Regions from separate parts of the Streptomyces sp. NPDC110618 genome, predicted to be linked through region 3. Evidence: riboswitches for the same ligand, from Rfam matches in the RefSeq annotation. Region 3 holds a riboswitch; each other region holds the start of a gene.
The links. Region 3 has a riboswitch for cyclic di-AMP ahead of ACZ7L7_RS09115 (transglycosylase SLT domain-containing protein). Riboswitches for the same ligand answer to the same signal wherever they lie in the genome.
Positions count from the first base shown of each region.

Region 1 (7,501 bases), on a different contig from region 3:
CGAGTCGCTCAAGCCGCGGGCATCCGGTTCAGGTCCGGCAAAGCCGCGGGCATCCGACCCCGCCGAACCGCTCAAGCCAGAGGCATCCGGTTCCCGTCCAGCAAAACCGCGGGCATCCGACCCCGCCGAACCGCCCAAGCCGCGGGCATCCGGTTCCCGTCCGGCAAAGCCGCGGGCATCCGACCCCGCCGAACCGCTCAAGCCGCGGGCATCCGGTTCAGGTCCGGCAAAGCCACGGGCATCCGACCCCGCCGAACCGCTCAAGCCAGAGGCATCCGGTTCCCGTCCAGCAGAGCCGCGGGCATTCGTGCCGCCAAGGGCGGCACGGGTGGGCGCGGGCGGCACCCCGTCAGCGCCGGGCCGCGCGACCTCCCCGGCCTCAGCTCCGGCGCCCGGCTCGGCCTGGGCCCCGGCGCCGGTACCCGCACCGGCGCCCGCCCCCGGCGCCGTACTCGCCGCCGCCGACAGCGCCTCCGCCAGCCCGCCCAGCTCCACGTGCACCACCAGCACCGGCTTCCCCGGCACCTCCTCCGCGGCCGACCGCAGCGCCTCCGCCAGCACCGCGTCCCCCGCGGCGGACGGCACCCCGAGCGCCGGAATCGCGGTCACCACCACCACGTCGCACATGTCGTCGCCCAGCGCCCGCGACAGCGCCTTGCGGAAGTCCTCCGGCGACGCCTCCGTCGTCAGGTCCAGCGGCGGCAGCGGCCGCAGCCCCTCCGCCAGGCACGCGTCGTACGTCAGCAGCCCCAGCGACTCGGAGTTGCCGAGGATCGCCACGCGCGGCCCCTTCGGCAGCGGCTGGCGCGCGAGCAACAGCCCCGCGTCGACGAGCTCGGTGATGGTGTCGACCCGGATCACCCCGGCCTGCCGCAGCAGCGCCGACACCGTCTCGTGCGGCAGCCGTGTCGCCCGTACGGCGTGCCCCTGCGGGGCGGCCCCACCGTGCCGGGCGCCCTGCACCACCACCAGCGGTTTCACCGCGGCGGTCCGCCGGGCGAGCCGGGTGAACTTACGCGGGTTGCCGATGGACTCCAGGTACATGAGGGCGACATCGGTGTCGGGATCGTCGTACCAGTACTGCAGGACATCGTTGCCGGAGACGTCGGCCCGGTTGCCGCTGGAGACGAAGGTGGACACGCCGGTGACCCCGGTGACCCCGCCGCCGCGCCGGTGCAGCCGGGACAGCAGCGCGATCCCGATGGCGCCGGACTGCGCGAACAGCCCTATGCGGCCGGGCCTCGGCATCTCGGGCGCGAGGGACGCGTTCAGACGCACCCGGTCGGAGGTGTTGATGACGCCGAAGGCGTTGGGGCCGATGATCCGCATGCCGTACGCACGCGCGTGCCGGACGAGTTCGCGCTGGCGCTCCAGCCCCTCGGGGCCGCTCTCCGCGTACCCGGCCGAGACGACGACCAGCCCTTGGACGCCGTGCTCCCCGCACTCGGTGACGACCTCGGGCACGTCTTCGGCCGGTACGGCGACCACGGCGAGGTCGACATGGCCGTCGATGTCACGGACCGAGCGGAAGGCGGGGACGCCCGCGAGTTCCTTCAGGTCCTCGGGGAAGGCGCGGTTCACGGCGTACAGCGGCCCGCGGTAGCCGCCCTCGCGGATGTTGTCCAGGACACCGCGGCCGACCCCGCCCGGGGTCCGTCCGGCGCCGATGACGGCCACCGAGCCCGGTACCAGCAGCCGTTGCACGGACCGCCCCTCGGCGCGCTGTTCGCGCGCGTACTGCACGGCGAGCGAGCGGTCGGTGGGCTCCAGGTCGAACTCCAGGCGGACCACGCCGTCCTCGAAGCTGCGCTTCTGGGTGTACCCGGCGTCGGTGAACACCTTGATCATCTTGGTGTTGGCGGGCAGCACCTCGGCGGCGAACCGGCGGATGCCGCGCTCCCGGGCGACGGCGGCGACGTGTTCGAGCAGCGCGGAGGCGACACCGCGGCCCTGGTGCGCGTCCTGGACGAGGAAGGCGACCTCGGCCTCGTCCGCGGGCGCGGAGGCGGGCATTCCATCGGCACCAATGCGGTCATAGCGTACGGTGGCGATGAACTCGCCGCCCACGGTGGCCGCGAGTCCCACCCTGTCCACAAAGTCGTGGTGCGTGAAGCGGTGGACGTCCTTGGCGGACAGGCGCGGGTAGGGCGCGAAGAAGCGGTAGTACTTCGACTCGTCCGAGACCTGCTCGTAGAAGCTGACCAGGCGCTCGGCGTCATCAACGGTGATGGGGCGGATGCGCGCGGTGCCGCCGTCGCGCAGCACCACGTCGGCTTCCCAGTGGGCGGGGTACTCGTGCCGGTCCGACTGGCTCTGCATGGGCCCCAGAGTACGGCTCGCGTCCGACAACGGCGCGGGGCAGTCTGTGAAGGACGGGTGTCGGGCCGAGGCCGCGGTCCGAACGTCACACGGAACAGGCCACCGAAGGTCTGTTCCGGGCACGCTTCACGTTGTGGAACACTGGTCTAGACAACCCTGAGAACCTGAAGGGCAGCATCACATGGCTGAGCGCCGCGTCAACGTCGGCTGGGCCGAGGGCCTCCATGCCCGCCCCGCCTCCATCTTCGTCCGAGCCGCCACGGCCGCAGGCGTCCCGGTGACGATCGCCAAGGCTGACGGCAACCCCGTCAACGCGGCCTCCATGCTGGCTGTCCTGGGCCTGGGCGCCCAGGGCGGCGAGGAGATCGTGCTCGCCTCCGACGCCGAGGGCGCGGACGTCGCCCTGGACCGGCTGGCGAAGCTGGTCGCCGAGGGTCTTGAGGAACTCCCCGAGACCGTCTGAGAAATTTCGGGTCGCGGCGCTCGCCGCTGCCGACGAGGGGCTCGTCCGAATTGCCGGGCGGGCCCCTCGCCTTTTCCGTCCGACCCGGTGTATTTTCTGTTTTCGGGCAGCAGAAATAATCCCCCGCGAATAACTTCCTCTTTGTATACGGCGCGCATGTTAAAGCCGCTGACCCGACATGTTTACGGGATGTTGCGAATTCCTCACACGGTCCGGGCCGGAGGCGAAGCGCAGCCGGTGCGTATGGCTCGCGCGCTCGGTGTGGGCGGCCGTGATCGCCCGCGCGCGTTCGCTGTCGCCGCGGGCCACCGCGTCGACGATCGCGCCGTGCTCCGCCCACATCTCCACGGGGCTGGCCGGCGCGTCCACCGCGTACATCCAGGCGATCTTGTGCCGCAGCTGGGTCAGCATCGAGGTCAGCGCGGGGCTGCCGGACGCCTGGGCGAGCGTCTCGTGGAACCAGCCGCCCAAGGAGCGCAGGTCATCGCTGTTGCCCCGCCTGGCCCGCTCCTGCCCGAGCCGTACCAGGCCGCGCAGCACCTTCAGATGCGCCTCGGTGCGGCGCTGGGCGGCGCGTGCGGCGCCCAGCGGCTCCAGCAGACCGCGCATCTCCAGCAGGTCGGACGCCTCCTGCTCGGTGGGTTCGGCGACGCAGGCGCCCGCGTGCCGCCGGGTCACCACGAAGCCCTCGGCCTCCAGCGTGCGCAGGGCTTCCCGGACCGGGACCCGGCTGACGCCGTAGCGGCGGGCGAGCAGTTCCTCGGTGAGCCGGCTGCCGCGTTCGTAGACACCGGCGACGATATCGTCCCGGATCGCCGTGCATACCGAGTGCGCCGGAACACGCATGACCGACCTCCGCTTTAATCCCCGTGAAACGTCGACGACTGACGTGTGTTCAGTGACTCTATGACAATGAGCGGGAATTTCCGATGGCGGGCCGGATTCCATGCATATTTTTTGGACAACGGGGACCGGAAAACGCCGAAAACCCCGGCTTCGTCAGCCGGGGTTCAGCGGGTTGGGGCAGTGCCGTCAGATGGTCACACCCGTGCGGGTCAGATGTTCACACCGTGCGAGCGGAGGTAGGAGACCGGGTCGATGTCCGAGCCGTAGTCCTCACCCGTGCGGGCCTCGAAGTGCAGGTGCGCCCCGGTCACGTTGCCGGTGGCACCCGACAGGCCGATCTGCTGGCCCGGGGTGACGCTCTGGCCCACCGAGACACTGACGGACGACAGGTGCCCGTACTGGGTGTAGGTGCCGTCGTGCATCTTGATGACGACCTGGTTGCCGTACGCCCCGCCCCAGCCGGCCTCGACGACGGTGCCGACGCCGACCGAGCGGACCGAGGTGCCGCTGGAGGCGTGGAAGTCGATGCCGGTGTGGCTGCCGGAGGACCAGACGGCGCCGCCTGCCTGGTAGCTGGTCGAGACGTAGGAGCCGGCGATCGGCGAGACGAAGGTGTTCAGGCGCTTGCGCTCGGCCTCGCGGGCGGCACGCTCCTTGGCCTCCCGGGCCTCCTTCGCGGCCTCGGCGGCCCGCTGACGGGCGTCCTCCTCGGCCTGGCGCTTGATCTCCGCCAGCTCGGCCGCCTCCTGCTGCGCCGCGGCCTGGGCGTCGATCTGCTCGGCGACCGTGTCGCCCATGGTGAGGACGGGGGTGATGCCGGTCTGCTCGACGGGGGCCTCGGGGGCGGCGGCGAACGCCGGTCCGGCCACGGTGCCGATGACGCCGGTGGTGGTGAGCGCCGCGACGCCCGCCGCACGGGCGGTACTGCGCTGCATCCGGCTGGGACGACGGTGCTTCCCGGTGGCGCGGGTCAACGCCATGAAGTGGCTTGTCCTTTCCTTCCTTCTCGCCTACCGGGTTAGCTGACGGGTTCGGAGCAGGAAGGTCTCCTACGGACCCCCTCGCTTGCGCGCGGGCGCCCGATTCACCCCAGGGACTGCGGTGGGTCCCCGGCTCCCCAGGCTCGCGCCTTCGGGGACTCGGCGATGACTGTCCGGTGCCGCGGGTGCGGCGCACTGCCTGACGAACAGCCCGCATGACGCTAAACGGGGCCGCTTTCAATCCTCAAACGGATCAGTGCTTTTGTAGCGCACGCCACAGGGCAGACAGGCAACCTCCGCATCAATTCGGACATACGGGAGCCCTGGTGACGCTCCGGTCACCAGGGCTCCACGCGCGCGTGGCCGCGCGTTCGGGATCCGAGGGTGTGTCTACTCGGCTGTCACGACGGTGACTTCACCGATTCCGAGGGCCTCGACGGGCTCCTTGATCTGCGCCGCGTCACCCACCAGGACCGTCACCAGACGGTCCACCGGGAAGGCGTTCACGACCGCCGCGGTAGCCTCCACGGTGCCCGTCTCGGCGAGCTGCCGGTACAGGGTGGCCTGGAAGTCGTCGGGCAGGTGCTGCTCGACCTGGTCGGCGAGGGTGCCGGCGACGGCGGCGGCCGTCTCGTACTTCAGCGGCGCCACCCCGACCAGGTTCTGCACGGCGACGTCCCGCTCGGCATCGGTGAGGCCGCCCTCGGCGAGGGTGCGCAGCACCGTCCACAGGTCCCCCAGCGCCGGGCCGGTGTTCGGGGTGTCCACGGAGCCGCTGATGGCGAGCATGGAGGCGCCGGTGCCGTCGGGGGCGGAGCGCAGGACCTGCCCGAAGGCGCGCACGCCGTAGGTGTAGCCCTTCTCCTCGCGCAGCACGCGGTCCAGGCGGGAGGTGAGGGTGCCGCCCAGGCAGTACGTGCCGAGCACCTGCGCGGGCCATACGCGGTCGTGCCGGTCGGGTCCGACGCGGCCGATCAGCAGCTGGGTCTGGACGGCGCCGGGACGGTCCACGATGACGACGCGGCCGGTGTCGTCGGCCGTGACCGGGGGCACCGGGCGGGGCTGGGCGGCCGAGCCGGTCCAGGAGCCGAGGGTGTCGGCGAGGAGCGCGTCGAGGTCGGTGCCGGTGAGGTCGCCGACGACCACGGCGGTGGCCGTGGCGGGGCGCACGTGCCGCTCGTAGAAGGCGCGTACGGCCGCGGAGTCGATGGCGGTGACGGTCTCCTCGGTGCCCTGGCGCGGGCGGGACATGCGCGAGGTCGCCGGGAAGAGCTGCCTGGACAGCTCCTTGGCGGCGCGCCGGGAGGGGTTGGCCAGCTCGTGCGGGATCTCGTCGAGCCGGTTGCGGACCAGGCGTTCGACCTCGCTGTCGGCGAACGCGGGCGCCCTGAGGGCGTCGGCGAGCAGACCGAGCGCCTTGGGCAGGCGGGAGACCGGCACTTCGAGGGAGAGCCGCACGCCCGGGTGGTCGGCGTGGCAGTCGAGGGTGGCGCCGCAGCGCTCCAGTTCGGCGGCGAACTCCTCGGCGGTGTGCTTGTCGGTGCCCTCGGAGAAGGCGCGCGCCATGATCGTGGCGACGCCGTCGAGGCCGGCGGGCTCGGCCTCCAGGGGCGCGTCCAGGAGCACCTCGACGGCGACGACCTGCTGGCCGGGGCGGTGGCAGCGCAGCACGGTCAGGCCGTTGTCGAGGGTCCCGCGCGTGGGCGCCGGGAAGGCCCAGACCTTCGGCTCGCCCGCCGTGGGCTGGGGGTGGAACTCCATCGGGGCGAGCTCGGTCACTTGGCCGTCTCCTCGTTGTTGTCGCTTGCTTCCACGGTGGCCGCCGACTCCAGGTCCTCGGTGGGCTCCTCGACGGACTCCGGGGGGACGGTCGGCTCGTAGACGAGGACCGCGCGGTTGTCGGGGCGCAGGCGGGCCTTGGCGACCTCCTGGACCTCCTCGGCGGTCACCTCCAGCACGCGGCTCACGGCGGTGAGGGCGAGCTGCGGGTCGCCGAACAGGACGGCGTAGCGGCACAGTTCGTCGGCGCGGCCCGCGACGGTGCCGAGCCGGTCCAGCCACTCGCGCTCCAACTGGGCCTGGGCGCGCTCCATCTCCTCGGCCGTCGGCCCCTGCTCGGCGAACCGGGCCAGCTCCTCGTCGATGGCGGCCTCGATGACCGGGACCTCGACGTCACCGGAGGTCTTCACGTCCAGCCAGCCCAGCGAGGGCGCGCCGGCGAGGCGCAGCAGGCCGAAGCCGGCGGCGACGGCCGTGCGGTCACGCCGGACGAGCCGGTTGTACAGACGGGAGGACTCGCCGCCGCCGAGGATCGTCAGGGCGACGTCGGCGGCGTCGCACGCGCGCGTGCCGTCGTGCGGCAGGCGGTAGGCGGCCATCAGCGCCCGCGCGGGGACCTCCTCCTCGACGACCTCGCGCAGCTCCTTGCCGATGATGTCCGGCAGCGAGCCGTCGCGCGGGGCGGGCTTGCCGTCGTGGGCGGGGATGGAGCCGAAGTACTTCTCGATCCAGGCGAGCGTCTGCTCCGGGTCGATGTCGCCGACGACCGACAGCACGGCGTTGTTGGGCGCGTAGTAGGTGCGGAAGAAGGCGCGCGCGTCCTCCAGGGTCGCCGCGTCCAGGTCGGCCATGGAGCCGATCGGCGTGTGGTGGTAGGGGTGGCCCTCCGGGTAGGCGAGGGCGGTCAGCTTCTCGAAGGCCGTGCCGTAGGGGACGTTGTCGTAGCGCTGGCGGCGCTCGTTCTTGACGACGTCGCGCTGGTTCTCCATGGACTCCTCGTCCAGGGCGGCCAGCAGCGAGCCCATCCGGTCCGCCTCCAGCCACAGCGCCAGCTCCAGCTGGTGGGCGGGCATGGTCTCGAAGTAGTTGGTGCGCTCGAAGCTGGTGGTGCCGT
Region 1 is NZ_JBVKBN010000031.1:31,273-38,773, forward strand. It holds gene ACZ7L7_RS34480 (GNAT family N-acetyltransferase) at 1-2,319, opposite strand, end outside; gene ACZ7L7_RS34485 (HPr family phosphocarrier protein) at 2,501-2,782, shown strand; gene ACZ7L7_RS34490 (GntR family transcriptional regulator) at 2,942-3,628, opposite strand; gene ACZ7L7_RS34495 (M23 family metallopeptidase) at 3,838-4,608, opposite strand; cyclic di-AMP (ydaO/yuaA leader) riboswitch at 4,622-4,783, opposite strand; gene ACZ7L7_RS34500 (M16 family metallopeptidase) at 4,999-6,387, opposite strand; gene ACZ7L7_RS34505 (M16 family metallopeptidase) at 6,384-7,501, opposite strand, start outside.
Region 1: another riboswitch for cyclic di-AMP. It lies ahead of ACZ7L7_RS34495 (M23 family metallopeptidase); the one in region 3 lies ahead of ACZ7L7_RS09115 (transglycosylase SLT domain-containing protein).

Region 2 (7,501 bases), on a different contig from region 3:
GACTTCCGGAAGCCTGTCCGTTCGCTGTGCGCTAGGCCAACTCGCCCAAGGGAAGGGTGTGTTGGGTCTGGAGGACCTTGGCGCGCAGGTAGCGGACGTTGTGGGCGGTGGTGAAGACACCGGTGGGGACGCGGTCGCGGACCGAGATGCCTAGGGACCGCAACTGGGCCGCCTTGTCGGGGTTGTTGGAGAGCAGGTCGAGCGTGTCGATGCCGAGGGCCCCGAGCATCTGGGCGGCGGCCGTGTAGTCGCGGGCGTCCTCGGGCAGGCCGAGGGCGGCGTTGGCGGCGTAGGTGTCGAGGCCGTCGTCCTGGAGGGCGTAGGCGTCGAGCTTGTTGTAGAGGCCGATGCCGCGGCCCTCCTGGCGCAGGTACAGGAGCACCCCGCCGCGCTCGGCGATCCGCTCGACGGCCTCGCGCAGCTGCGGTCCGCAGTCGCAGCGGGCCGAGCCGAAGACATCGCCGGTCAGGCACTCGGAGTGGAGCCGGACGAGCGGGACGGGTCCGGGCTCGCCGAGGACGACGGCCACGTGCTCCTGGCCGTCGGCCAGCCCGTGGAAGGTGACGAGGTCGGCGTCGACGCTGTAACCGTCCTGGAAGCGCAGCGGTACGCGGACGCGGGAGCGCTGGGTGGCGGCGGGCTGCTCGGACATGCGGGTCTCCGGTCATCCTGGGTTACTGCTCAAAATTTGAAGCAGATCCTGGAGTGCCGACCCTAGCCCATGCTTTAACTTTGAAGCAACAGGGATGTGAGCTGCGTCATTCAGTGCTGTGAAGCAACCGAGGGACGCCCCGCGTCATTCCCCGCCGCGCGGCTGCCGACGGATGCCCCGCGTCACTCCCCGTCGCGCGGCTACTCCGTCTCTCCGGACGCCGACGAACACGGCGACGACCGCCGCAGCCACGGCATGTCGGCCGCCGCCCCGCCCTGCAGCGCCCGCGTCACCGTGCCGAAGATCTCCTCCAGTTGCCCCACCTGCTCGGGGCTGAGGTGGTCGAAGAGAGCGGCCCGGACGGTTTCGACATGGCCCGGCGCCGTCCGCTTCAGTACGGCCATCCCCTCGTCCGTCAGCACCGCGATGCTGCCGCGCTTGTCCGACGGGCAGTCCTCGCGCGCCACCAGCCCGTCCTTCTCCAGCCGGGTCACCGCGTACGTCAGCCTGCTGCGGGTGATCTTCACCAGCTCCGCGAGGTCGGTCATCCGCAGCCGGTGGTCCGGGGCGTCGGAGAGATTGGCGAGGATGGAGTAGTACAGGTGCGGCATGCCGGCGTCATGCTGGAGCTGCCGGTCCAGGACGTCCTCCAGGAGGTGGGCGGCACCGATGTACGCGCGCCAGGCGCGCTGCTCCTCGGGGGAGAGCCAGCGGGTCGTCATGGTCCCAGTGTAGTTTTGCTTAAAACTTGAACCAAGCCCGCCGGTACCGATGGAGCACCGATGCCCTTGCCCTACGTCCTGCTCTCGGCCGCCGTCTCCCTCGACGGCTACCTGGACGACACCGGTCCCGAGCGGCTGCTGCTGTCCAGCCCCGCCGACTTCGACCGGGTCGACGAGGTACGGGCCGGTGTCGACGCCATCCTCGTCGGCGCCGGGACCATCCGCGCCGACAACCCGCGCCTGCTGGTGAACTCCCCCGAGCGGCGCGCGGCCCGCACGGCGGCGGGCAAGCCGGAGTACCCCCTGAAGGTCACCGTCAGCGGCAGCGGCGACCTGGACCCGGCGGCCAAGTTCTGGCACACCGGCGGCGACAAGGTCGTCTATACGACCGACAAGGGCGCGGAGCGGGCCCGGGCCGTGGGCCTCGCGGCCGACGTGGTCGCCCTCGGGGACGACCTGGACTGGCTGCGGCTGCTCGCCGACCTGCACGACCGGGGCGTGGAGCGCCTGATGGTCGAGGGCGGGGGCACGATCCACACCCAGCTCCTCCAGCAGGGCCTCGCCGACGAACTCCAGCTCGTCCTCGCCCCGCTCTTCGTCGGCGACCCGTCCGCGCCCCGCCTCTTCGGCCCCGGCGGCTATCAGCCCGGCCGGCTGCGCCTGGTGGAGACCCGCCGCATCGAGGACGTGGTCCTGATGCGCTACGAGCCCACCGCCCCCGGCACCGGTACCGCTCCGAACGCCGCCGACCGCCACTGGCTGCGCCTGGCCTGCGAACTGGCCGAACTGTGCCCGCCCTCCGAGACGGCCTTCAGCGTGGGAGCGGTGGTGGTCGCCGCCGACGGCACCGAACTCGCCCGCGGCCACTCCCGCGAGGGGGACGACCCCGTGGTCCACGCCGAGGAGGCGGCCCTGGCCAAGCTGGCCCCCGACGACCCCCGCCTGCCCACCGCCACGATCTACAGCAGCCTCGAACCCTGCGCCCACCGCTCCTCCCGCCCCACCCCCTGCGCCGGTCTGATCCTCCGGTCGGGCGTCCGCCGGGTGGTGACGGCCTGGCGGGAACCCGACACCTTCGTGACCGAGGCGGACGGAACGGGCGTGCTGACGTCGGCGGGAGCCGTCGTGGTCGAACTCCCGGAGTACGAGGACCGGGCGAAGGCCCCGAACCGGCACCTGCTGAAGTAACCCGCCCCCAGCTCCGATCGGCCCAACAAACCCTGCGACCCCCCGCCCCGCCGGGACACGCTGCCTGCATGAGGTCTGTACGTGGGCGTGCTGTCGTGTTCGTGGTCGTCGGTCTGCTGCTCAGCGGTTGTGGCGCCGCCGGGAGCGGGAACCGGACGCTGGCGCGGGCGTTGCCGCCGGACGCCGAGTTCACCCACCCCGGGGTGCTGGTCAGCGCCGGGCAGTTGGAGGACATGAGGAAGAACGTCACCGCGGGGAAGGAACCGTGGCTGACGGCGTACCTCGACATGCGGGACAGCAAGTACGGGGCGTACAAGTACCGGGCCGAGCCGTACGAGGACGTGCACTGTCCCGCGGGCGGCAAGGCCGGGCAGGGCTGTGCGCAGGAGCGGGAGGACGCCCTCGCCGCCTACACGCAGGCCCTGCTCTACACCGTCACCGGCAAGAAGCAGCACGCCGAGAAGGCCCGGGAGATCATGGACGCCTGGTCGGCGGAGCTGAAGCGGCACAGCGGGGAGAACGCCGCGCTCCAGGCCGGCTGGACCGGGTCCACCTGGGCGCGGGCCGCCGAGATCGTCCGGTACAGCGAGGGCGCGGGCTGGCCCGCCGACCGCGTACGGCGCTTCGAGTCCATGCTGCGCACCGCCCACCTCCCCGAGGTCGCCAGAAAGGTCCCGGACGTCAACGGCGACCGGGACCTCGTCGCCACCGACGCCGCCATCGGCATCGCCGTCTTCCTCGACGACCACGACACCTTCGACAAGGCCCTGGCCCGCTTCCGTGACCGCGTGCCCGCCTACTTCTACCTCGACAAGGACGGCCGCCTCCCGCTCACCCCGGCCGGCTCCGGCATCACCACCCCGCAGCGGCTCACGTCGTACTGGCACCGGCAGACGACGTTCAAGAGCGGCGTCACCCAGGAGACCTGCCGCGACGTCGAGCACGTCGGCCACGCCGTCGCCGCCACCGCGCACATCGCCGAGACCGCACGCCACCAGGGCGTCGACCTCTACAGCGAGACCGAGGACCGGCTCGCCGCCGCCCTCGACCTGCATGCCGGGCTCCAGAACAGCGGGCGCGCCCCTGCCTGGCTGTGCGGCGGCGAGGTCGAGGGGAAGCTCGGGCCCGTCCTGGAGATCGCGGTCCACCGCGGCATCGGCGGCCCCGCGACGCGGAAGCTCGCCGAGAGGACCCGCCCGGCCGGTACGAACGACCTCTTCGTGGCCTGGGAGACCCTGACCCACGGGGGATGAGGGAGCGGGGTGGGGGCGCAGGTCACCGCCGTGATCGCCGCACTTGTAGGGCCTGAATAAATGCGTGTGCTTCGCATCCCGTGGATGACGTACACTGGTTTCACCGACGCGGGGTGGAGCAGCTCGGTAGCTCGCTGGGCTCATAACCCAGAGGTCGCAGGTTCAAATCCTGTCCCCGCTACTGAAGGCCGAGGGCCGGAATCCGAAAGGGTTCCGGCCCTCGGTGCGTCTGTACCTCCGTGTGCCATTGTCACCACGCGTGATCGGATGGAAGCCCTCCGCATAACAACTGACACACCGTCAGTGGCGGCGCGCCGACTGAGTCCTGGTCAACTCGCCCGATTTGGACCGCTGGTGACCCGAAAGTCCCCGCCGGATTCCGTAATGATCAAGCGGAACAGCTTGGAATCCACACCCCGGGTCTATTAACGTTCGATAACGCAGCGCGGTCGTCCCAGCCGTCACAAGAGTCGGCTCCGTGCGCACGCGCCGAATCCCGCAAGGGAACCGGGGAACCACCACTTGGGGTGAATCGGGCGTAATCCACCGGGCAAATCCGGGCGGATATACGCGCGTAGGAGACCTTCCTGCTCCGAACCCGTCAGCTAACCCGGTAGGCGAGAAGGAAGGAAAGGAGCACGCCCACGTGGCGTCAAACCGGCCTGCCACCACGGCCCCGTTCGTGCCGAGCCAGCGGAGTGACGATGCCTTCGCCTACGGCAGTCACCGCACCGACGAGGGCCCCTGGGAGGAGTGGAACCCCACCGCGGAGTCCATTCGCCCGGTCCGCGGCCGGCACCGCGTCTCCAAGCAGCGCGGCGGTGGACTCGCCCGCAGCTCCACGGTTCTCGGCGTCGGCGTCATAGCCGCCGTCGGCGCGGGCGGCATGGCCAGCGCGCAGTCCGGCAAGCCGCCGGTCGCGATCACCATGCCCGACCTGCCGCTGATCTCCGACGACGCGGCCGACGAGGCCCCCGAGGGCTCCCCGAACGCGCTCAGCACGCTCGGCATGACCGCCGCGGACACCGCCCAGGGCACCGAGGGCGCGGGCGAGGCGCTGCGCAACCGGATCATCGCCCAGGCCGAGCAGCAGCAGGACCAGGTCGACACCAAGGCCGCCCAGGCCGCCGCCGCTGCCGCCGAGAAGGCCGCCGCGGAAGCCGCCGCCAAGGCCGAGAAGGAGGCCGAGGCCAAGGCCAAGGCCGCCAAGGAGAAGGCCGAGGCGGAGGCCGCCAAGAAGGCCGAGGAGGAGCGGCTGGCCAAGCTGGCCAAGGAGTACACGCTCCCGCTGTCCTCCTACACCCTCACCTCGACCTTCGGCCAGGCCGGTTCGATGTGGTCCTCCGGCTACCACACGGGCCTGGACTTCGCCGCCCCCACGGGCACGCTGCTCAAGGCCGTGCACAGCGGCACGATCACCTCGGCGGGCTACGAGGGCTCGTACGGCTACAAGACCGTGCTCACCCTCGACGACGGCACCGAGATCTGGTACGCCCACCAGTCCTCGATCAGCGTCAGCGTCGGCCAGAAGGTCAACACCGGCGACATCATCGGCCGGGTCGGCGCGACCGGCAACGTGACCGGCGCCCACCTCCACATGGAGGTCCACACCGGCGACTCCGGCGGCATCGACCCGCTGTCCTGGCTGCGCAGCAAGGGCCTCACCATCTGATCAGCCCGCTCTTTCGAACCCCGGCGGTCCTGACGACAACCCCCCGACGTCAGGGCTGCCGGTTCCGGCATTCCCGCACCGGCTAACCGCGGTACGGGTTGTAGGCCGGGTACGCCGGATAGGGCTGGTAGGTCGGCTGGGCCGGGTGCCCGTAGACCCCGTACATCGGCCAGGGCGCCGCCACCACCGGGACGGGTGGTGCCGTCGCGCGCGCCGCGTGGTCGAGGGCCGGACGGGCGGCCTCCCGGCGCCGCCACAGCTCCCGCAGCAGCTCCGCCTCCCGTACGACGAAGTCGGCGCCCGCGCGGCCGCGCCGGCCCCGGTGCCTGAGGAACGCGAGGGACGTCGCGTAGGCCTCGTACTGGGCCACCTCCCGTGCCGCCTGCCGTCCGGCGCGCCGGCGGGCGTACTGCCGGGCCAGGCGGCGCGCGCGCATCGAGCCGAGCGCGAAGGGCTCACCCGGGGTGAGCCAGCCGGCGACCACGTAGGCGGGCAGTTCCTCGCGGACGGTGCGCAGTTCGCGCTGGCGGGTCCAGATCACCAGCCAGGTCAGCAGGGCGAAGGCGGGCACCATGATCGCGGCGTAGACGGCGAAGAAGCCGTACGGGCCGAAGGTCGTGGAGCCGTTCCACATCGCGTGCATGCCCATCGCGAGCAGCAGCCCCGACAGCGGCAGCAGGACCCGCCGCCAGCGCTGGCGTTCGCCGGAGAGCGCGGCGATGCCGAAGCCGATGCCGGTGAGCACGGTGAACAGGGGGTGCGCGAAGGGGGACATGACGACGCGCACGAAGAAGGTGGCGGCGGTGACGGAGGCGATGCCGCTGTCGCCGGTGAGCTGGTCGGTGCCGAAGGCGGTACCGAGGTAGAGGATGTTCTCGGTGAACGCGAAGCCGGTCGCGGTGACCCCGGCTATCACCACCCCGTCGACGAGGCCGGTGAACTCTCTTCGCCGGAAGAGGAAGACGAGCAGCAGTGCCGCGGCTTTCGCGGACTCCTCCACGACCGGTGCGATCACGGTCGAGCCGAGGGTGTCCGCGCTGGACGGGTCGGCGGTGGCGGTGGCTATCCACTGGGTCGCGAAACTGTTCGCCACGATGGCTATCAGCGCCGCCGCGCAGGCGCCCCAGGCGAAGGCGAACAGCAGATTCCGCCAGGGGCCGGGTTCGACCCGGTCCAGCCAGCGGAAGGCGGCTATCAGCAGGGGTACGGGCAGGACGGCGAGGCCGAGGCCGACCAGGAAGCCCTCGGTGCCGGTCTGTTCCCGGACCAGGGCGAGGATGACGAGGCCGGAGAGCGCGAGCAGCGTGATCAGCGCGCCGTAGCGCACACAGCTTCTCTGCCACCAGTGCGCATGCCGCAGCGCGCCGCCGGTGGGGTCGGTGGGGTGCGTCGGATACGGGGGAACGGTGGCCACGGCATCGACCCTAACGAGGCAGGGGCGCAGCCCGCAGAGGACAGCGGTGGGCTCAGGCGCCGGTGGGGGGTTCGTCTCGGTGCGGCGCGTCCGGCCGCACAGGCTGCTGTACGCGACGGAAGAGCAGGTCGTTCACGACATGACCCTTGTCCAGTCCCTGGCCCTCGAAACGGGTCAGCGGCCGGAACTCCGGACGCGGCGCAAAACCGCCGTCGGCCTGGGTGTTCTCGAAGTCCGGGTGCGCGGTCAGGACCTCAAGCATCTGCTCGGCGTACGGCTCCCAGTCGGTCGCGCAGTGCAGGAGCGCGCCGGGCCTCATCCTCGGCGCGACGAGGTCGAGGAACTCCGGCTGGATGAGCCGCCGCTTGTGGTGCCGCTTCTTGGGCCAGGGGTCCGGGAAGTAGACGCGCAGGCCGTCGAGGGACTCCGGGGCGAGCATCTCGCGGAGCAGGATGATGGCGTCGCCGTTGGCGACACGGACGTTGTCGAGCCCCAGGTGATCGGCGAGGTTGAGCAGATTCCCCTGCCCGGGCGTGTGCACGTCGACAGCGAGCACATTGGTGCCGGGATCGGCGGCGGCCATCTGCGCGGTGGCCTCAC
Region 2 is NZ_JBVKBN010000037.1:20,560-28,060, forward strand. It holds gene ACZ7L7_RS36070 (GTP cyclohydrolase II) at 32-652, opposite strand; gene ACZ7L7_RS36075 (MarR family winged helix-turn-helix transcriptional regulator) at 853-1,374, opposite strand; gene ACZ7L7_RS36080 (dihydrofolate reductase family protein) at 1,435-2,562, shown strand; gene ACZ7L7_RS36085 (alginate lyase family protein) at 2,631-3,815, shown strand; tRNA gene ACZ7L7_RS36090 (tRNA-Met) at 3,923-3,996, shown strand; cyclic di-AMP (ydaO/yuaA leader) riboswitch at 4,293-4,450, shown strand; gene ACZ7L7_RS36095 (M23 family metallopeptidase) at 4,462-5,487, shown strand; gene ACZ7L7_RS36100 (PrsW family intramembrane metalloprotease) at 5,570-6,901, opposite strand; gene trmB (tRNA (guanosine(46)-N7)-methyltransferase TrmB) at 6,954-7,501, opposite strand, start outside.
Region 2: another riboswitch for cyclic di-AMP. It lies ahead of ACZ7L7_RS36095 (M23 family metallopeptidase); the one in region 3 lies ahead of ACZ7L7_RS09115 (transglycosylase SLT domain-containing protein).

Region 3 (7,501 bases):
CGGATGGATCGCGTCCAACTGGGGGATCTGGTCGAGGATCTGGACCGTGATCAGCAGGCCGACCGTCGTCGCCATCGCCGCGATGCCGCTGTTGGTGAGGGTGGAGACGAACAGGCCCAGTGCCGCCACCCCAGTCAGGGACGCGGCGACGACCAGGGCGATCAGCAGCGCGCGGCCCAGGCCCTCGGTGAAGCTGATCCGGGTGCCGGAGATCGTCGTCAGCTCGCCCAGCGGGAACAGCAGCGCGCCGACCGTGAGCGCCGAGACCGCGACCACCAGCGTGGCCAGCAGGCAGAAGGCCAAGGTGGTCGCGTACTTGGTGAGCAGCAGCCGGGTGCGGCCCGCGGGGGCGACCAGGAGGTAGCGCAGGGTGCCCGCGCCCGCCTCGCCGGCGATGGCGTCGCCCGCGATGACACCGACGGCCATCGGCAGGAAGAACGGCAAGGTCGCGGCGAGCGCGGTGAACACCAGGAACAGGCCGTTGTTGGTGATCTGCGAGATGAACGCGGGGCCTTCGCCCGCACCGCCACCGCCGCCCGTCGAGCCGCCGTCGCCGGTCTCGATCCGTACGGCGATGCCGACGAGGACGGGGACCGCCGCGAGGACGCCGAGGAGGGCCAGGGTGCGCCAGCGGCGGAGGGTGGTGCGGAGTTCGTTGAGGAGGAGAGAGCCGTGGCGGTGGAGGGGGATGCGCTGGCCGGTGCCCTCTTGAGCCGTGCGCCCAGTGGTCTCCTGAGCCGTCCTCCTGGTGCTCCCGGTGCGCTCCCGAGCCGGGTCCAGGTCAGCCCGCGACATCGAAGCCCTCCCCCGTCAGCGCCACGAACGCCTCCTCCAGCGAGGCCCTTTCCACGCCGAACCCCCGGACGCGGACACCCGCGGTCACCAGGGCGGCGTTCACCTCGGCGAGGTCGCGCTCCGGTGGTTCGGCGGTCACCCCGTCCTCGATGACGACGACGTCCGCCGCGCCCTGTTCCTTCAGCACGCGGGCCGCGTCCGCCGGATCCGGGGTCGTCACCACGAGGCGGCCCCGGGTTCCGGCCGCGAGGTCGCCGACCGCGCCCTGGGTGACGAGCCTGCCCTGCGCCATCACGGCCGCGTGGGTGCACACCTGCTCGATCTCGTCGAGGAGGTGGGAGGAGAGGAAGACGGTCGTGCCGTCGGAGGCCAGCTCCCGTATCAGGGACCGGATCTCGCGCATCCCCTGCGGGTCGAGGCCGTTGGTCGGCTCGTCCAGCACCAGCAGCCGACGCGGCTGGAGCAGTGCCGCCGCGAGGCCGAGCCGCTGTTTCATGCCGAGCGAGTACGCCTTGGCCTCCTTGCCCGCGGCGGCCGTCAGGCCCACCCGGTCCAGTGCGGCGGCGACGCGGGCACGCCGGGTGCGCGGGTCGGCGGTCGGGTCGGCGGCGTCGTAGCGCAGGAGGTTGTCGCGGCCGGAGAGGAAGCCGTAGAGCGCGGGGCCCTCGATCAGGGCGCCGACGTGCGGGAGGACGGCGCGGGTGGCGCGCGGCATGGGGCGGCCGAGTATCCGGGCGGTGCCGGAGGTGGGTTCGATCAGGCCCATCAGCATGCGGATGGTGGTGGTCTTGCCGGAGCCGTTGGGCCCGAGGAAGCCGAAGACGCTGCCCGCCGGGACGGTCAGATCGAGGCCGTCCACGGCGAGTTGTCCGCCGCGGTAGCGCTTGGTGAGCCCTCGGGTGACGATCGCGCCGTCACCCGGCTCGGATTCCCGCTCCGCGGCGGACGTGTCGGTCATGCGTGCCTTATTACCCGGCGTTGGCGGCCTTCACCAGCGCGTCCTTGGTGACGGCGCCGACGTAGACCTTGCCGTCGTCGGTGATCAGGGCATTGACCAGGCGGGTCGAGAAGACCCGGCCCTCGCCGAACTCGCCCTTGGCCTTGTCGCCGAAGGAGTCGATGAAGTCGCCGAACTGGCCGAGGTCACCTTCGAGCTCGTCGCCGGACGGGATGCCCTCGCCGCCGGTCTCCAGGACGGCGACGGAGTTCCAGCCCTCGCCGATCACCCGCGGCTCGCCCTCGGGCACGTCGTGCTCGGACGTCTTCCCGGGGGCCCTCCCGGCGCGCTCCTCCTTGACGGCCTCGTCCTCCTCCGTGACCTTCGCGCCCTTGGGCGGCGTGAAGTCGAAGGTCGAGGCGTTCGGCTTGGCGAAGCTGACCTGGGTGAAGCCGGCGTCGATCACGGCGGCGCCGCCGCTGGAGGGGGTGAGCGTGAACTTCAGCGGCGTACCGGTCTTGGCGTCCACCGCCACGGTGATCGCGCCGACCGTGGTGCCGGACTGCTTGGGCTCGATCAGCAGGCGGTAGGCGTCCCGGCCCGCGACGTGCGCGGTGCCGTCGACGGTGACGGACGTGGTGTCGTCGACCGCCTTCAGGGCCTCCTCGGCGAAGTCCTTGGGCGTGGCCGGGACCTCCTCCTCGTGCTTGCCGCTCTCTTCGGCGGTGCCGTGGAAGACCTCGTTGGTCTCGCTGTCGTAGCCCCAGACGTCCTTGCCGTTGTGGATGAGGCTGTACTCGCTGGCCTTGCCGAGCAGCGAGATCTTCTGCCGGTCGGGGCCGTCGGCGGCGACCCTGAGGGTGTGCGAGCCGCTGACCAGCTCGGTGAGCTTCGTGGACGGGTCGGCGGACGAACCGCCCTCCCCGGATCCCATCGCCCCGGACGTCAGCGCGCTCTCCAGCCCGCCGAGGTCCGGCAGCCCCAGATCGGTGCTGATCTTCACGGTCCCGGACAGCTGCTGTACGTCGGACTCGGCGATCTTCTGGATGAGTTGTTCTGCGCTGATCTCCGGCAGGTCGGGGTCACCGGAGCTGGCGAGGGCGGGGACGAGACCGATGGTCGCCGCCGCCACCCCCACCACCGCGACCGGCACGACGTACCGCGCGGCCTTGCGCCGTCCGGAGCGCAGGTCGTCGTTCTCGTCCGCGGTGGTGGTGTCGTCGGATCCGTACGGTGCCATGTGTGCCTTACCTCCGTCGTCGGCGGCGGCCTGCCAACTCCCGTGCGTCCAGCCCGTAGCCGCCATTCTCACCCGAATCGGTGAGGAGTGGTGTTTTCCGTTGTCACCATCTGACCAAATCGGCGGCCGTGAATCGTCAGACCGCGGGCTCAACTCCGTGTACACCTGCGGTATGACACGGAAGGGCGGTGTCTCCCCCGACCCGTAGGGGTTGCGACGGAGACACCGCCCTCATCGGTCCTCATCGGTGCTGCGGCACGGGGGTCGGCCCGGCGCTGCGGCACGGGGGTCGGCCCGGGTGGTGCGGCACGGGAGTCGGCCCGGGTGGTGCACCACGTCCGCCGGCGGCAGCCGCCGGGCGAGCGGCACGCCGACAGCCGGGCGCATCACGTCAGCCCGCCCGGGTGCATCACGTCAGCCCGCCCGGTGCACCCGTCCGCCCGCCGGGTGCATCACGTCAGCCCGCCCGGTGCACCCGTCCGCCCGCCGGACGCATCACGTCAGCCCGCCCGGTGCACCACCGCGTCGCACAGCTCCATCAGCGCGGCCTTCGCGTCGCACTCGGGCAGCGGGGCGAGCGAGGCGCGGGCGTCCTGCGCGTAGCGCACGGTGTCGCGCCGGGCCTGCTCCAGGGCCGGGTGGGCGCGCAGCGAGGCGAGCGCCTCCGCGTGCCGCGTGTCGTCGCTCAGGTCGGAGTCGAGCAGCTCGCACAGGGCGATGTCCTCCGCGAGGCCGAGCCGCTCGGCCCGCTCGCGCAGCCGCAGCACCGGCAGGGTGGGGATGCCCTCGCGCAGGTCGGTGCCCGGGGTCTTGCCGGACTCGTGCGAGTCGGAGGCGATGTCCAGCACGTCGTCCGCGAGCTGGAAGGCGACCCCGAGCCGCTCGCCGTACTGCGTGAGCACGTCCACCACGGTCTCGTCGGCGCCGGACATCATCGCGCCGAAGCGGCAGGACACGGCGACCAGGGAGCCCGTCTTGCCGGCCAGCACGTCGAGGTAGTGCTCCACCGGGTCGCGCCCGTCCTGCGGGCCCGCCGTCTCCAGGATCTGCCCGGTGACCAGCCGCTCGAAGGCTTCGGCCTGGACCCGGACCGCCTCCGGACCGAGGTCGGCGAGGATGTGGGAGGCGCGGGCGAAGAGGAAGTCACCCGTGAGGACGGCGACGGAGTTGCCCCAGCGGGTGTTGGCGCTGGCCACCCCGCGCCTGACCTCGGCCTCGTCCATCACGTCGTCGTGGTACAGCGTCGCCAGGTGGGTGAGCTCCACCACCACGGCCGATGGCACGATGCCCGGCGCGTACTGGTCCCCGAACTGTGCCGCGAGCATCACGAGCAGCGGCCGGAACCGCTTCCCGCCCGCGCGCACGAGGTGCTGGGCGGCCTCCGTGATGAAGGGGACCTCGCTCTTGGTGGCTTCGAGAAGACCCTCCTCGACAGCCGCCAATCCGGCCTGGACATCGGCTTCCAGAGCCTGGTCCCGCACGCTCAGCCCGAACGGCCCGACGACGGTCACGAGGGGTCTCCTGTCTGCTGGTGTCTACCGGTGATTACGCGGTTTGTCGATAGGTCGCTGCCTTCACTCAAGTCAGCGTATCCGGTCAGGTTTCGATCACCGATGCCGCCCGCCCGTCCACGACGGGCGGTATGGGATCACGCCGGTTATGTTTTTGATCACCTGATAAGGACTGATATTCATCGATTTACGTGGAAATCGATTTACTCGGCAGTAGTGGAGCGCGTCTCGAACCGGGGTCGACACGGCTTCGCCCGGGGTGGCTGCGACTCCCTCCGCACCGCACCGCGACCCTGGCCCCCGGGTCACTCAAGGCGATCGCTGCGGCCCGCCCCACAGACGATCACCATGACAACGACGCGCACCACCGCAGAGGTTCCGCGAAAGCGGCTCCACGGAGGCAGTTCCGCGAACGACCCACCAATACAGCCCTATTGAGGCTCCTTAGGCCTATTGCCCGTTTTGCTCACTCTTGCGATTCGGGGTGACGTGACTCACGCGGGCACCCCAGCGGGCGGCACTCCGAAGCGGGCCGAAACCCTTTCCCTGTCGGCGAGTTGACCCTTGGCATACGCAAATCGCAGCCCGCCGCAAACCTCCTGGACGAAGATCAAATCCGTGAATATGTGAATCCGGTACTTGTTTCGGACATGTGCTCTCGCATACGTTCCCGGCCTGTCGGGCGGACGCCGAATCCTGCCGCCGCCCGGCTTCACCCGAGAGAACTTCGTACGGCAGGAGCGGGGGACCCAGGTAAGTCGCCGGGCCGGGCGTCTGCGGACGTGCCGGAACGGCTCGGGGTGAAGTCGCGCGCCTTGAGGGGCGTGCGGCCGGGCAGCTCCCGCCCGAACCCGACAGCTCACCTCGCAGGCGCCGGAGAGGAACTTCGCCATGCCCGCTGCCGCTCAGCGCCGCCCCCGCCGTATCGCCCGCAAGCTCGCCGTCCTCGGCACCGGAGCCGCCGTACTGGCCCTCCCGCTGCTCGGCGCCACCACCGCCTCCGCGGCCACCCCGACCGCCACCACCGCCGCCTCGCTGGGGTACGCCAACAACCTCGACGGCTGGATCCGCGCGTCCCTGCAGGTCATGGCGGACCACGGGATCCCCGGCAGCTACAACGGCATCTACCGCAACATCATCCGGGAGTCCTCCGGAAACCAGTACGCGATCAACAACTGGGATTCCAACGCCGCCGCCGGCACCCCCTCCAAGGGCCTGCTCCAGGTGATCGACCCGACCTTCATGGCGTACCACGTGCCGGGCACCTCCTACGACCCGTACGACCCGGTCGCGAACATCACCGCCGCCTGCAACTACGCGGCCAAGCGCTACGGTTCGATCGACAACGTGTGGGGCGCGTACTAGCAGCCCGGGGGGCGCCCGCTAGGCCGCGGCCCCTTCCCTGAGCAGTCTTTCGAGGACGACGGCGATGCCGTCGTCCTCGTTCGACAGGGTGATCTCGTCGGCCACCGCCTTGAGTTCGGGGTGCGCGTTGGCCATCGCGACGCCGTGCGCGGCCCAGTCGAACATCGGGATGTCGTTCGGCATGTCACCGAAGGCGATCGTCCGCTCCGGGCCCAGGCCGAGGTAGTCCGCGGCCAGGGCGAGCCCCGTCGCCTTGGTGATGCCGCATGGCTGGAGTTCGACGGTCCCCGGCCCCGACATCGTGACGTTCGCCAGCGAACCGACCACCGAGCGCGCCGTCGCCGCCAACTCGTCGTCGGACAGCTCGGGATGGCGCAGCAGCACCTTGCTGATCGGCTCGCACCACAGGTCGTCACGCCGTCCCACCCGCACCGCGGGCAGTGTGGGGTGCGGCATCAGGTACCCCGGCTCGATCAGCGTGAGCCCGTCGACGCCGTCCTGGTCGACTGCCGCGTACACCTCCCCCACCTCGGCCTCGATCTTGCCGAGCGCCGTCTCGGCCAGCTCCCGGTCCAGGGTGACCGACCACAGCAGACGGTCCGCGCCGGCGTCGTACACCTGCGCGCCCTGTCCGCACACCGCGAGCCCCCCGCTGCCCAGGTCGTCGAGGAGCGGGCGCACCCTGGGCGCCGGTCGGCCGGTCACCACCAGGTGCCGGGCTCCGGCGGCCGCCACCCTCGAAAGCGCGGCCAGCGTCCGGTCGGAGAGCGTGTCGTCGCCTCGGAGCAGCGTGCCGTCCAGGTCGGTGGCGATGAGTGAATATGCGAGGGGTGCGGCCATGATCAGAGAATACGGACACCACGCCCCGCCGACTCAGCGCGAACCGGACGTCCCCGGCGCCCGCACAAGCCCCGCGCGCCCCTCCAACTCCCTTTCCCGCACCGGCATCTGGTGAAATGAGGACATTGCAGGGACGGACGGGGGCGATGGTGTTGGCGGGCCGGGACGGGGACTTCTCGGAATATCTCCGGGGCGCGGCAGCGGGTGTTCTCCGTCGCTTTCCCGAGCGGCTGGTTCCCGAGATCTACGCGCTCTCCTTCCGTATCTGGCGGGTCGACGACGACGATCGCCGCCCGTACGTCGCGATCGGCTACAACACCGAGTCCCAGTACGAGCGTGAGCGGCGGCCGGAGGACCCCGGCGAGGCCCGCTGGAACTACGCCTGCTGGCTCCTGGACGGCTTCGAGACGCTGGGGAGCGCACCGGAGGATCCCGTGGGCGGTCCGCTGTACGAGGCCGAGGTCAGACGGCTGGGGCTGTGGTTCGAAGAAGACCAGGAGGACCAGGAAGACCAGGAGGACCACGAGGACACGGAGGTCGAGGTCAAGCGCGAGTTGCTCCAGCTCCACTTCGACGACGCCGTCCTCGGCCTCGCCCGGCACCTCCACGCGAGCGGCGCCATCGGGTCCGTCCTCGGCCGTCCGCTGCCCGTCGTGATCTTCGACATGTACCGGCCGGGCTGGGAGGTCGAGGCCACCGCGGCGGCCAACCCGCCCGAACTGATCGCGGACTTCCTCGCCTGGCAGCGGGCCCAGGAGGACCCCGACGCGTGATCACCGCACTTCGTGCGCACTGCCCAGGACGGGCAACACG
Region 3 is NZ_JBVKBN010000004.1:73,395-80,895, reverse strand. It holds gene ACZ7L7_RS09135 (ABC transporter permease) at 1-795, opposite strand, end outside; gene ACZ7L7_RS09130 (ABC transporter ATP-binding protein) at 782-1,753, opposite strand; gene ACZ7L7_RS09125 (LolA family protein) at 1,764-2,972, opposite strand; gene ACZ7L7_RS09120 (polyprenyl synthetase family protein) at 3,473-4,483, opposite strand; cyclic di-AMP (ydaO/yuaA leader) riboswitch at 5,177-5,371, shown strand; gene ACZ7L7_RS09115 (transglycosylase SLT domain-containing protein) at 5,375-5,848, shown strand; gene ACZ7L7_RS09110 (HAD family hydrolase) at 5,867-6,688, opposite strand; gene ACZ7L7_RS09105 (hypothetical protein) at 6,835-7,461, shown strand.

Region 4 (7,501 bases), on a different contig from region 3:
TCCCCGACCGCCGAGGAACTGGTCGACGCCTGCGCCGGCGGACACACCGTCGTGGTCGTCGCGACCGGAGAGGGCGAACCGGCGCTGACCGACGGCCTCGCCCGGCTCGCCGGTTCCGGCCGGGTGTCCATGCCGGAGCTGGAACTGCTGCCCGCCTCCTACGACCTGCCCGGCGCCCGCCTCCTCGACCTCGTCCAGGTCATGGACCGCATCCGCGCCGAGTGCCCCTGGTCCTCGCAGCAGACCCACAAGGGGCTGGCCAAGTACGGCATCGAGGAGGCCTACGAACTCGTCGAGGCGATCGAGGAGGGCGACCGCGACGAACTGCGCGAGGAACTGGGCGACGTGCTCCTCCAAGTGGTCTTCCACGCCCGGATCGCCGAGGAGGACCCCGACGCCCCCTTCTCCATCGACGACGTCGCGGGCACGATCGTCACCAAGCTGATCCACCGTCACCCGCATGTCTTCGGCGACGAGACCGCCAGTACCGCCGAGGAGGTCAAGGAGCACTGGCTGCGCACCAAGGCGCAGGAGAAGCAGAGGGAGTCGGTCACCGACGGCATCCCCCTCGGCCAGCCCGGCCTCGCCCTCGCCGCGAAGCTGGCCTCCCGGGTCAGAACCGCGGGCCTGGACGTCCCCCTGCCGAGCACCGACGGCATCGGCTACGAACTCCTCGCCCTCGCCGTGCGCGCCGAGGCCGAGGGCATCGACCCGGAGGCGGCACTGAGAGCGGCGGGACGGGCCTACCGGGACGCCGTGCGGGCTGCCGAGGGGCTGGAAGGTTAGTACGGTTACGCACAGAGCTGGCTCTGGGGCACGGGGGCATACATGTCGGGCGTGTTGGACGATTTGGCGGCTGCGGCGGCCGGGGTTCTGGTGTCGTCGATGTGCTCCGAGGGCTGGGAGAGCGGGGCGAAGCAGGCGTTCGTCCACCTCTACAAGCGGGCCATGAAGCAGGACGTGAGCGCGGACCTGGAGGAACACCGGGGCGGCGTGTGCGACGGGATGCTGCTGCCGCAGGACGTGGCCCGCATCTGGCAGGGCAGGATCCGTGAGGCGTTCACGAAGGAGGTCATCGCCACAGACGTCAACCGGTTCATCAAGGACTTCCGGCAGAGCGACATCACCTCCTGTCCGACCTGTGAGAGCCGGGTTGAGCACCGCGATATCTACTGCGGGGAGTGCGGCGACGTCCTCGGCGCCGGTCCGACACCGGTGAGCGCCCGCTTCGTCATCCCGGACGAGAACCGGCAAGCGCATTCGCTCGGCGACGTGTTCGCCGACCTTTTCCGCCGCCCATTACCTCCTGACCCCGACCCTGGCGGCCCCGACCCCGCACCCGGCCCCGACCCCGACCCCGACCCCGCTCCCGGCCCCGACTCCGGCCCCGCGCCCGCCTCGTCCGAGCCCGCCCAACCCCCGTACGCCCAGGATCACATCGACTACCGGCACGCCCATCTCAATGCCCCAGTGATCGGCGTTCAGCACAACCACTACCGCTCCTCGCCACCCGCGCTCGCGGACTTCTGGCCCCGGCTCAGCGAGTTACGGCGCGGCGCCGTGGGCATCCACCCTGTCAGCTGCTTCGACGACGAGCCCGAGTTGCCGCCGTACGTCCCGCGCGACCGGGACGCCGAACTCGACCGGCTGGTGGCGAAGGGGCTGAGGGAGGGCGGGCTGGTCGTCGTCACCGGGGAGCCGCTGGCCGGGAAGACGGCCACCGCCTGGGCCGCGCTGGAGCGCAACGCAGGCCCGGACACCAGGGTGTTCACGGCCCACCCGGGTACGGATCTGCGGGAGCTGCCGACGGCTCTGCGCGGACGGGACCGCACGGGAACGTACGTGGTGTGGCTCGACGACCTGGAGGACCATTTCGGCGAACCGGGGCTGGTTGCGGGGCCGTTGGCGCAGCTCCCCCATCAGGGCGTACTGGTGCTGGCGACGATGCGGGACGCGGCGTACGAGGCGCACCGCTTCGGCGACGACCAGACGGCACGCGCCCTGCGGGGCGCCCGTACCGTGGATCTGACCTGCGAGTGGAGTACGGCGGAGCTCGCGTGGCTCGCGGAGTCGAACGACCCACGGCTGAGCGCCGCGGCGTGGCGGCGAGGCGAGCTGGGGGTCACCCAGTTCCTGTCCGTGGGACCGGAGTTGTGGGAGGAGTGGCGCCGGGCGAGTAGGTCCGGCGGACGGGCCACCGCCCACCTGCTGGTGCGGGCGGCCATCGACGCGGCCCGTTGCGGGGTCACCAGTGGGCTCTCGGCGGAGACCTGGGACTTCCTGATCAACGAACAGAAGATCTACGGAAGCGAGGTGCGGCTGAAGCTGCCCATCCGGCAGGAGGACCTGGACTGGGCGACCAGACCGCGGCTCGGCGTCAGCGGGCTGCTTGTGCCCGGGCGCGAGAAGGGGGCCTGGCGCGCGGCCGGGGCGCTCGTCGCGGACGCGGCACGTCACCCGGAGGTGCCGGTCCTCACTTCTTCCCTCTGGGGGGACATGGCCTGGATGGCCGGGCTGTACAACCTGCCCGAGCGCGAGACGGTGTCACGGCAGGCCCGTAGCGCCGTGCGGCGCTGGGCCGAGGCCGGTGAGGATCCCGCCGCCCCCTCGATCCTCGCCACGCTGGCGACGTGGGCCGGTGACGGTCCCGAGGCGGAGCGCTGGTTACGCAAGGTGGGGGAGGAGGATGAGCAGCAAGCCTATATGCTCGGCCGCTATCTCCTCCTGGAGAAAGGCGAGTTGAGCAAAGCCCTCCCCTATATACAGACGGCGGCCGAGGCCGGGAACCCCGACCCGGCGAAGGAACTGGGTTTCCTCCTCCTGGTGCGCGCCCTGCACTGGCTCGGCGTCGCGGCCGAGCAGGGCAACGCCTCCGCGGCGGAACTCCTCCCCGCGCTCCGGACGGCACTGCAGGACGAGAAGCTCCAGGCCGCCCTGGCCCACCACGGTGCCCCCGACCCGGAGGCGCCCGCCGTCCCCGGCCCGGCCTTGTCGGCCGAGCGTGCCATCGGCGTTGCCCTCGACGTCCTCCTGGGCCGAGCCCCCACCACCCCTCCGGATACCGTCAAGGAGTGACCAACCACCCCACCCCCGACCAGCACGACACCCCTGACCGCGACCAGCACGACACCCCCGACCCCGACCAGCACGACACCCCTGACCGCGACCAGCACCACACCCCCGACCCCGACCAGCACCACACCCCCGACCCCGACCAGCACCACACCCCCGACCCCGACCAGCACCACACCCCCGACCGCGACCAGCGCCGAGCATCCACCCCCGACCAGCCCCACCCCACCACCCCCGCCCGCCCCACCCCCGGCACGCCCCCACCCCCCACCCTCTTCACCTGGGATTTCGCCGCCAACCCCTACCCCGCCTACGCCTGGCTGCGGGAGCACGCCCCCGTGCACCGGACCACGTTGCCCAGCGGTGTGGAGGCGTGGCTGGTCACGCGTTACGCCGATGCCAAGCAGGCCCTGGCCGACCAGCGGCTCAGCAAGAACCCCGAGCACCACGACGAGCCCGCGCACGCCAAGGGCAAGACCGGTATCCCCGGTGAGCGCAAGGCCGAGCTGATGACGCATCTGCTGAACATCGACCCGCCGGACCACACCCGGCTGCGTCGGCTGGTCAGCAAGGCGTTCACGCCCCGCCGGGTCGCGGAGTTCGCGCCGCGCGTGCAGGAGCTGACCGACCACCTCATCGACGGGTTCGCGGAGAAGGGCAGCGCCGACCTCATCCACGAGTTCGCCTTCCCGCTCCCCATCTACGCCATCTGTGACCTGCTCGGCGTCCCGCGCGAGGACCAGGACGACTTCCGGGACTGGGCGGGCATGATGATCCGGCATCAGGGCGGACCGCGCGGTGGGGTCGCCCGGTCCGTGAAGAAGATGCGCGGCTACCTCGCCGACCTGATCCACCGCAAGCGTGCCGCGCTGCCCGCCGAGCCCGCCCCCGGCGAGGATCTGATCTCGGGCCTCATCCGCGCCTCCGACCACGGCGAGCACCTCACCGAGAACGAGGCCGCGGCCATGGCGTTCATCCTGCTGTTCGCCGGGTTCGAGACGACCGTCAACCTCATCGGCAACGGCACCTACGCCCTGCTCACCCACCCCGACCAGCGCGCGCGGCTCCAGGCCTCCCTTGCCCAGAAGGAGACGGACCTCCTGGAGACCGGAGTCGAGGAACTCCTGCGCTACGACGGCCCCGTGGAGCTGGCCACCTGGCGGTTCGCCACCCGTCCCCTGACCATCGGCGGCCAGGACATCGCACCCGGCGACCCCGTGCTGGTCGTCCTGGCCGCCGCCGACCGGGACCCGTCGCGGTTCGCCGACCCCGATTCGCTCGACCTCGCCCGGCGCGACAACCAGCACCTGGGATACGGCCACGGCATCCACTACTGCCTGGGCGCCCCGCTCGCCCGGCTGGAGGGGCAGACCGCGCTGGCCACGCTCCTCACTCGGCTGCCCGACCTGCGGCTCGCCGCCGAACCGGCCGATCTGCGCTGGCGCGGCGGCCTCATCATGCGTGGACTGCGCACTCTGCCGGTCGAGTTCACCCCCGGCCGCTGACCGCTCGACCACAACTCGCCCGCGCCGCAAGCGAAGGCCGATACGGGCGGTACGCAAACATGACACGCACTCAAGTTTGTGATCTTCACGTGATCTGTGCGGCATTAACTTGTGACAAGTGATCGTCTGCCTATACGTTCACTCGTCAGCGCGGCACCTCGAACTGACGGACGCCGCGCAGGTCCCTTGCTGTCTCCGAAAGGTCCCCGCATGCTCTCCGGGAACGGTCGTCACCGTCGCCCCCGCCAGGCTCCGGCCCTCTTCGTCGCGGCCGGAGTGACCGGCTCCGCCATCGCCATCCCGCTGCTCGGCGCATCCGGCGCGAGCGCCGCCGACGGCACCACCTGGGACCGGGTGGCGGAGTGCGAGAGCGGTGGCTACTGGAGCGAGGACAGCGGAAACGGCTACTACGGCGGCCTCCAGGTCACCCAGGAGAACTGGGAGCAGTACGGCGGTACGACGTACGCGCCCAGCGCCGACCAGGCCAGCCGCTCCCAGCAGATAGCCGTCGCCGAGCGCATCCTCGCCGACCAGGGTCTCGCCGCCTGGCCGACCTGTGGCCCGCTGTCCGGTCTTGAGGCCGACTCGGATGCGGCCGATGTCGACACGGGTGTCGACGAGAGTGAGTCCGCTTCGCCCGGTAACTCCGATTCATCCAGATCAGATGGTTCGTCCAACTCATCCAACTCGTCCGGCTCGTCCGATGTGCTGGATTCCGTCGACGGCGGTTCCGCGAACGAGTCCGACTCCCAGGGTGCAGACAACTCCACCAAGTCGGACAAGTCCACCGAAGATGCGGAATCATCAGACTCGGCGGAGTCTGGCGACCCCTCGAACACGTCCGAGAACAACCCCTCCCAGGGGGCCGAGGGCGACCTCACGGGCACCCCAGGTCGTGACAACTCGGACAGCTCCGGTCTAACCGATGGTGATTCCGCCCTCATTGAGACCGAAACGGGCGCCGGTACCGGCCGCCACCGTGGCGAGCCCGCCGACGAGAGCGCCGCCGACGACTCGTACGTCGTCCGTGACGGCGACAGCCTCGTGGGTATCGCCGACTCCTTTGCGGTGGACGGCGGATGGCGCGGGCTCTACGCCGCCAACAAGGAGACCATCGGCGCCGACCCCGACCACATCATCCCCGGTCAGACCCTTGATCTTGAGGGCGAAACGGTCGAAAACCAGCAGTAGTTGACGTCACGTTTGGTGCTGAATGCCCGTTTTGGCGACAGTGTGGGATGAGTCTCAGAAGCCCTGATCGTCTTTGAAATTCCGCGGATCGCGTGTCTACGGTCAGGACCGCTCGCCAACACGAGCCCCGGCTGCCGCAACGCCGAATCCTGCCAGCGGCCGTACGGGAACAGTCGTCGCGTCAAGCGCCGTAGGCAGGAGCGGGGGACCCAAGGTAAGTGCCGGGACCGGCAGTTGAGGCAACTCGACCGCCGGCACCGGCTAGGGGTGAAGCCGCGCACCGCACGAGTGCGCGGCCGGGCAACTCAACCGGCCCGAACCCGACAGCTCACCTCGCAGGCGTCGGTGAGGGGATCGATCCATGCTGTTTTCCGGCAAGGGCAAGCACCGTCGTCCGTCCAAGGCCACTCGCGCCATCGCCATCGCCGGTGTCACCGGCGCCGCCGTCGCCGCCCCGCTGATGGCGGCCGGCAACGCCTCCGCCGCCACCGCCTCCGAGTGGGACGCCGTCGCCCAGTGCGAGTCCGGCGGCAACTGGTCCATCAACACCGGCAACGGCTACTACGGCGGTCTGCAGTTCTCCGCCTCCACCTGGGCCGCGTACGGCGGCACGCAGTACGCCGCCACCGCCGACCAGGCCAGCAAGGCCCAGCAGATCGCGATCGCCGAGAAGGTGCTCGCCGGTCAGGGCAAGGGTGCCTGGCCGCACTGCGGTGTGAACCTGTCGAGCACGCCGTACACCGGCGCCGCCGCCACCACCCCCGCGCCGCGTGCCACCGAGGAGCAGCCGGCCTCCCGCACCGCCGAGCGTCCGGCGCAGAAGACCCAGAAGGCCGAGAAGAAGGCCCAGACGACCGTGACCACCCCGACCGGCAAGAAGGTCAAGAAGGGTGACGGCGAGTACAAGGTCGTCAAGGGCGACACCCTCAGCACCATCGCCGAGGAGCACGACGTCAAGGGCGGCTGGCAGAAGCTGTACAAGCTGAACAAGGACATCGTCGCGGACGCCGACCTGATCTACCCCGGTCAGCAGCTGCACCTCAAGTAATCCCATAGCCGGACGACAGGTCCCTCATACCGGCCTCCTCCATACTGGAGGCCCCGTGAGGGCCACCCCCGTCCCCACGGGCTCCCCGCCCCGGTGCGTGTTCCCCCGTACGCACCGGGGCGGGGCTTTTGCCGAAAGCCCCCCGCTGCCGAAGCCGTCCCGCTGCCGAAGCCGTCCCACGGCCGAAGGCCGAAGCCCTCCCGCTACCGGGCCCGCTTCGTTGCGCACACCACCGATCCTTTGTTCCGCGAAGAAACAATGGGTACCGTCTGTCCTTGTCCACGGGACGGTCGGTCGGCTGGCCGAAGTCCCTCAGGCGGTTAGGCTCTAGTCGCAAGGCTCACGTGCCCCGCACTTCAAGCGTCACATCCCATGAAGGAGATGCTCGTGCCGTCCATCGACGTCGTCGTAGCCCGGGAAATCCTGGACTCCCGAGGCAACCCCACGGTCGAGGTCGAGGTCGGCCTCGACGACGGCAGCACGGGTCGTGCCGCCGTTCCCTCCGGTGCCTCCACCGGAGCCTTCGAGGCCATCGAGCTTCGCGACGGCGACCCGAACCGCTACCAGGGCAAGGGTGTCGAGAAGGCCGTCCTCGCCGTCATCGAGCAGATCGGCCCGGAGCTGGTCGGCTACGACGCCACCGAGCAGCGCCTGATCGACCAGGCCATGTTCGACCTGGACGCCA
Region 4 is NZ_JBVKBN010000013.1:95,812-103,312, reverse strand. It holds gene ACZ7L7_RS22635 (nucleoside triphosphate pyrophosphohydrolase) at 1-786, shown strand, start outside; gene ACZ7L7_RS22630 (SEL1-like repeat protein) at 838-3,075, shown strand; gene ACZ7L7_RS22625 (cytochrome P450 family protein) at 3,072-4,577, shown strand; gene ACZ7L7_RS22620 (transglycosylase family protein) at 4,788-5,768, shown strand; cyclic di-AMP (ydaO/yuaA leader) riboswitch at 5,945-6,125, shown strand; gene ACZ7L7_RS22615 (transglycosylase family protein) at 6,130-6,816, shown strand; gene eno (phosphopyruvate hydratase) at 7,204-7,501, shown strand, end outside.
Region 4: another riboswitch for cyclic di-AMP. It lies ahead of ACZ7L7_RS22615 (transglycosylase family protein); the one in region 3 lies ahead of ACZ7L7_RS09115 (transglycosylase SLT domain-containing protein).